One region of the Dorea amylophila genome, then DNA from elsewhere that is predicted to be linked to it. Evidence: predicted binding sites of a transcription regulator. Region 1 holds the regulator's gene; the other holds the start of a gene.

Region 1 (3,217 bases):
ATTCCTCATATGTTGTGACAATTGCTTCCGGAAGGAGTGTCTGTAAGATTTCCCGATTATCTGAGGAAGTGTATATTCTCACCAGTCCTGCTCCTGTCATGTAAGCGGCATGCGCATTCAGATAAGCGGCCCCGGCCATTCCTTTGCTTCCGGCTATCACGAGGAGTCTTCCGTACGTGCCTTTATTTGAATCTTCCGGTCTGTCCGGCAGCATCTTCCGATAGATATCTTTTCCGGCTGTCCGGACTATTTCCTGATCCTCACAGATAGAATCTGTAGAAATGCCGATATCCGGCACGATAACCCTGCCGGCCATAGTTCTGCCCTGTGACAGTTCCAGACCAATCTTTTTTAACTGGAATGTCACTGTATAGTCCGCTTTGAAAGCGCAGCCCAGGATACAGCCTGTTGTGGCAGAAAGTCCGGACGGGATATCTACCGCAAATTTTGTTCCCCTCATCCGGTTCATCTGTTCGATCACCTGACGATATCTGCCCTCTACTTTACGACTCAACCCCACTCCAAAGACAGCATCTATGACCACACTATAGGAGTCTTCCTGCGGCATTCCATAAGTAATCTTCCCGCCGCATTCCTGTAAGCGGTGCATCTGTTCCTGTGTTTCCTCGGTATAATGTTCCGGGTTTCCCACACAAAATGTCTCTACGGAGTATCTGTTATTTTGTAAAATGCGGGCAATTGCGAAACCGTCCCCTCCATTATTACCCGAACCACAGACAACACAGACATGCGAAAGATCAACCTTTTCATCTTCTAATACCTGTACACACGCCTGCGCCGCATGTTCCATCAATTCCAGGGAAGGAACCCCTAATTTTTGAATTGTATACTGATCTGCTGCTTTCATCTGTGCTGCATTCACCCAAAGCTGCATCCAATCATCTCCCATCAAGTCCTGCTTTATACTTACCGCAACAAAAGAACGTGTAAAAATATGTCCATCTTCCGGACTACTCCTACACGCCTTTTTCTTTTATAATAATTTACTTATGATCCTCTTTGTAACGACTGATATTGTATGACAGCTGCATCAGGCTTTCTGACAGATGTACATTCTCGACAACAATATTATCTGGAAGATTCAGATCTGTGTGCGCAAAGTTCCAAATTGCACGCACTCCGTTATCAACCAGCATATTCGCCACTTCAATTGCTTTCTCTTTTGGAATCGTCAGCACTGCAATATCAATATTATTGTTCTGTACAAATGCTTTCAGGTCATCCATCATGCGGATCGGTACGCCTCGGATAGAGACACCCTGAAGTCTTGGATTTACATCAAAGATTCCCTTCAGGATAAATCCACGGTTCTCAAAAGCTGCATAATTTGCCAGTGCCTGTCCAAGATTACCGGCACCGATGATAATGATATTATGATCTTCTTCCAATCCTAAAATTTTTCCGATCTCTGTATATAAATACTTTACGTTATAACCATATCCCTGCTGGCCGAATCCGCCAAAGTTATTCAGATCCTGACGAATCTGTGATGCAGTCACCTTCATACGCTTACTCAGATCGTTCGAAGATATACGCTCTACACCATTTTCCAGCAGTTCACCCAAATATCTGTAATACCTCGGCAATCTACGAATGACTGCACGAGAAATCTCTCTTTCTTCCACTATATTCACCCTTCCAATCATAGTCTGAAATAATTATATAAAATTGAAAGATTATTGTCAAACTATTGTTGAATTTTATACAATTTCCGTTATAATAAAATAGCATGTGCAAATGCATTTTACGAATACGAATGTATCAATTATCCACAACGCAGGAGGAAATATATGATATTAGCATGTCACGGGATCCAGAAATCTTTCGGTGAACACCTCATCGTCAGAGATGGATCCTTCCATATAGAAGATCACGAAAAAGCAGCTCTTGTCGGACCGAACGGTGCCGGTAAGTCTACTCTGCTCAAAATGATTGTAGGCGAATCAGCCCCGGATGACGGCAACGTCATTCTGACAAAAGGTAAGACGCTTGGCTATCTTGCCCAGCATCAGGAGATGCAAAGCGGTAATACGATCTATGAAGAAGTCCGCACCGCAAAGGCCGATATAATCGCTATGGAGCGCCGTATCCGCGAGATTGAGATGGAACTTAAGCATCTCTCCGGTGACGCTCTGAACGACCGTCTGGAAACTTACAATCGCCTTATGGCCACTTTTGAACGTGAGAATGGCTATTCTTGCGAAAGTGAGATTACCGGTGTGTTAAAAGGACTTGGATTTACGGAAAATGATTTCACCAAACCGGTCGACACTCTCTCCGGAGGACAGAAAACCCGTGTATCTCTTGGCAAGCTTCTGTTAACGAAACCAGACATTTTGCTTCTTGATGAGCCAACCAACCATCTGGATCTGAATTCCATTGCATGGCTTGAAACCTATCTTCTAAACTACCAGGGAGCTGTGCTGATCGTGTCTCACGACCGTTATTTTTTGAACAAAGTTGTCACGAAAGTTCTTGAAATCGAGCTTGGAGAACTTCGTACTTATATGGGAAACTACAGTGACTATGCAGCAAAGAAGCAGCAGCTTCGCGACATACGCCTGAAGGAGTATCTTAACCAGCAGCAGGAAATCAAGCATCAGGAGGCAGTTATCGAAAAGCTTCGTTCTTTCAACCGTGAAAAATCCATCAAACGTGCCGAAAGCCGTGAAAAGATGTTGGAAAAGATGCAGACTATCGAAAAACCGATAGAAGTTAATACAGATATACATCTGAAACTGGAACCATCCTGTGTAAGCGGCAATGATGTCCTGACTGTTGAACATTTAAGCAAATCTTTCCCCGGACAGGAGCTTTTTACAGACGTTAATCTTGAGATCAAACGAGGTGAACATGTTGCAGTAATCGGTGATAACGGGACAGGAAAGACTACGCTTCTTAAGATTTTAAACCGTGTGGTATCTGCCGATTCCGGTACTTATACACTTGGCTCCAATGTTAAGATCGGCTACTACGATCAGGAACATCATGTCCTTCATATGGAGAAAACAATTTTTGACGAGATTTCCGATGATTATCCGACTCTTACGAATACGGAAATCCGGAATGTGCTTGCAGCATTTCTTTTTACCGGTGATGATGTCTTCAAACAGATCAGTTCTTTGAGCGGTGGGGAACGCGGACGTGTATCTCTTGCGAAACTGATGCTCTCTGAAGCAAATTTCCTGATCCTCGA
Region 2 (3,217 bases), on a different contig from region 1:
ATGTCCAGTGAATTGCTTCGTTTTTAAAATAGTCTCCAAATGAGAAGTTACCAAGCATTTCGAAAAATGTACCATGTCTGGCTGTCTTTCCTACGTTCTCGATATCTCCTGTACGGATACATTTCTGACAGGTGGTAACTCGTCTTCTCGGTGGTATCTCCTGTCCTGTAAAATATGGTTTCAATGGTGCCATACCAGAGTTGATCAGTAACAGACTCTTATCGTTATGAGGCACTAACGAGAAACTCTTCATTGCCAGATGTCCCTTACTTTCAAAAAACTCAAGAAACATTCTTCTTAATTCGTTTACGCCATACTTCTGCATAATTTCCTCCTGCTCTACATTCATGTATCTAATCAGTATAAATATTTTTATCAATACTAACTTTTAATTATAAAGAGAGACAGGCGTTTTGTCAATCTTTACGCCTGTCTCTTTTTTGGTCTCTTTTTTACTTATTTCAGCTCGATTTCACCGAGTTCTTTTGGCGGAAGCTGCTTGCTGGATGCTTTTACAAATTCTTTCACTTTCTTCTGTGCTTTTGGCACCGGGATGTTCGTTCCCGCACCGGCTACACATCCGCCCGGACAGCCCATTCCTTCGATCAGACATCCGTTCATTCTTCCGATCTTCGCCATAGAAAGAATCTTCTTACAATCCGCAAGACCTTCTGCATGCTCAATCTTTACTTCCACACCCGGATAGTACTCATTTACACATTTTTCAATTGCAGATGCCACGCCGCCTGCAACCGCATAGCCGCGTCCCGCACCTGTTGCATTGTGGAAGGAAGACTCTGCCTCATATTCGGAAAGGTCGATTCCTTTCGCATCAAACATTCCCTGCAGTTCTTCAAATGTCACTACAAAATCAACATCACTTCTTACGGTTCTGCGCATCGCTTCCAGTTTCTTGGCCGCACATGGTCCGATGAATACTACTTTAGCATTCGGATGTTCTTTCTTGATCGTACGTGCAGTAGCGACCATAGGAGTCAGTTCCTGAGACACTTCATCGATCATATCCGGGAAATATTTCTTTGCCAGCATTGCCCATGACGGACAGCAGGATGTCAAAAGGAACGGTAATTCTCCTGTCGCAACCTTCTCTACATAATGATGTGCCTCCGCAACAGCTCCGATATCTGCACCAAGCGCCACTTCATACACCTGTGAAAATCCAATTTCTTCCAGTGCTGCTTTTAAGTTTCTCGCATTGATATTATCTCCGAACTGTCCGGTAAATGCCGGTGCGATCTCAGCAATAATCTGCTCGCCTTCCGACAATGCTCTTGCAAGCTGGAAGATCTGGGATTTGTCTGAAATTGCTCCAAACGGACAGCTTACCATACACATACCACAGGATACGCATTTGTCCGGATTGACATAGGCGCGTCCCATTTTATCCGATTCAATTGCATTTACACCGCATGCTTTTGCACACGGACGCTCTTTTTTGGAAATTGCATCATATGGGCAGACACTCTTGCACTTTCCACATTTGATACATTTTTCCTGATCAATATGGGATTTGCCGTTTACCATGGAAATCGCACCCTTCGGACAGACTTCCATACAAGGATGCGCCAGACATCCTTTGCACATGTTGCTGACCTCATATCCTTTCGCTTCGCATCTCATGCATGCGGATGGAATTACCTGCATAAGCGGCGGTTCATAATACTTATCTGATATGTTACTTGCTTCCACCCCCGCTGTCAGATGTACCGGTTTGTCTTCCGGCCGGAGTGAAAGTCCCATTGCAAGTCTTACCTGTTCTCGTACAACTGCTCTTGCGCGGTAAACACTGTCACGGTACTGCTCTGTCTCATCATTCACCAATGCATATGGGATTGCTTCCATATCATCGCATAGAGTATCTGCATCTGCTTTGAAGCCAAGTGCTGCAACTTCTTCAAAAACTTTTCTTCTCAACCGTCTTACGGTTGTATTAATGCCTCTCATCATAGTTGGAGTTCCTCCTATTTTTCCTTTGTCATTTTTATGACAGTCTATAGTTCTATTATAGACACTTGAGAAAATGTTATCAACTAATTTTGAAAATCAATTTACAAATCAATTTAAAGCAGAATCATATTGTGTTCTTTGCAGGTTTTCCGCATCTGCTCCGGCCACAAACTTGCCTGTACTTCACCGACATGTGCGCGGTCGAGAAGCAGCATGCACAGTCTGGACTGTCCGATACCACCTCCGATGGTGTACGGAAGTTCGCCGTTTAACAGCATTTTGTGATATGGAAGATTCTTTCTCTCTTCGCAGCCGGCTTTTACAAGCTGCTCTTCCAGCGCTTTTTCATCTACACGGATACCCATGCTGGAGATCTCAAGTGCACAGTTCAGTGTCTCGAACCAGAACAGGATATCTCCGTTTAACTGCCAGTCATCGTAGTCCGGTGCACGTCCGTCGTGCGGTTCGCCGCTTGCGAGTTTGTCACCGATCTTCATCAGGAATACACAGCCGTGTTCTTTTGTGATCAGGTTTTCTCTTTCCTTCGGAGTCTTATCCGGATACATATCTTCCAGTTCCTGGGAAGTGATGAAATAGATGTCCTCCGGAAGTTTCTTTACTGCCTGTGGATATTTGTACCATACTTCATGTTCCATATGTTTGATGATCTTGAAGATATTGCGTACGGTAGCTTCCAGTGTCTCAACGGTACGTTCTTCTTTTTTGATCACTTTTTCCCAGTCCCACTGATCCACGTAGCAGGAATGTAAGTTGTCAAGTTCTTCATCTCTGCGGATCGCGTTCATATTTGTATAAAGTCCCTCACCCGGCTGGAATCCATATTTGTATAATGCCATACGTTTCCATTTTGCAAGGGAATGTACAACTTCTATTGTCTCTCCCGGAACGCCTGCGATATCAAACTGTACCGGTCTTTCCACACCGTTCAGGTCATCGTTCAGACCACTGCTTTTTTCTACGAATAACGGTGCAGAGATTCTCTCCAGATTCATCTCTTTTCCGAATTCCTTCTGGAACGTGTCACGAATGTACTTGATTGCTTCCTGTGTCTCTCTTACGCTTAAGCGAGGGTCATAATGTTCTGGTAATATTAATCCCATTTTTTCTGTCTCCTTTTTGTCTGCTGTATATTTTTATGAAATTCTTTGCTCACTGATTACTCTTCTTCAAATACTCTCTGTGCATAATATACGGACTGCATTGCATCTTTGCCGTAAAAATCTGCCCC

Evidence for each region. Region 1 encodes Rex, which represses fermentation and respiration genes when NADH is low (regulators of the CRP and FNR family bind a similar motif). Its sites were predicted from a motif close to ATTGTTAANTANTTAACAAT; they were not measured.
Region 2: the regulator Rex is predicted to act here: its motif matches at 1,993-2,012, upstream of OCV72_RS09605 (4Fe-4S dicluster domain-containing protein).

Annotation. Positions count from the first base shown of each region.
Region 1 is NZ_JAOQJW010000025.1:45,138-48,354, reverse strand. It holds gene OCV72_RS14235 (NAD(P)H-hydrate dehydratase) at 1-910, opposite strand, end outside; gene OCV72_RS14230 (redox-sensing transcriptional repressor Rex) at 1,005-1,646, opposite strand; gene OCV72_RS14225 (ABC-F family ATP-binding cassette domain-containing protein) at 1,812-3,217, shown strand, end outside.
Region 2 is NZ_JAOQJW010000013.1:74,194-77,410, reverse strand. It holds gene alaS (alanine--tRNA ligase) at 1-325, opposite strand, end outside; gene OCV72_RS09605 (4Fe-4S dicluster domain-containing protein) at 457-1,968, opposite strand; gene asnA (aspartate--ammonia ligase) at 2,082-3,089, opposite strand; gene OCV72_RS09595 (homocysteine S-methyltransferase family protein) at 3,146-3,217, opposite strand, start outside.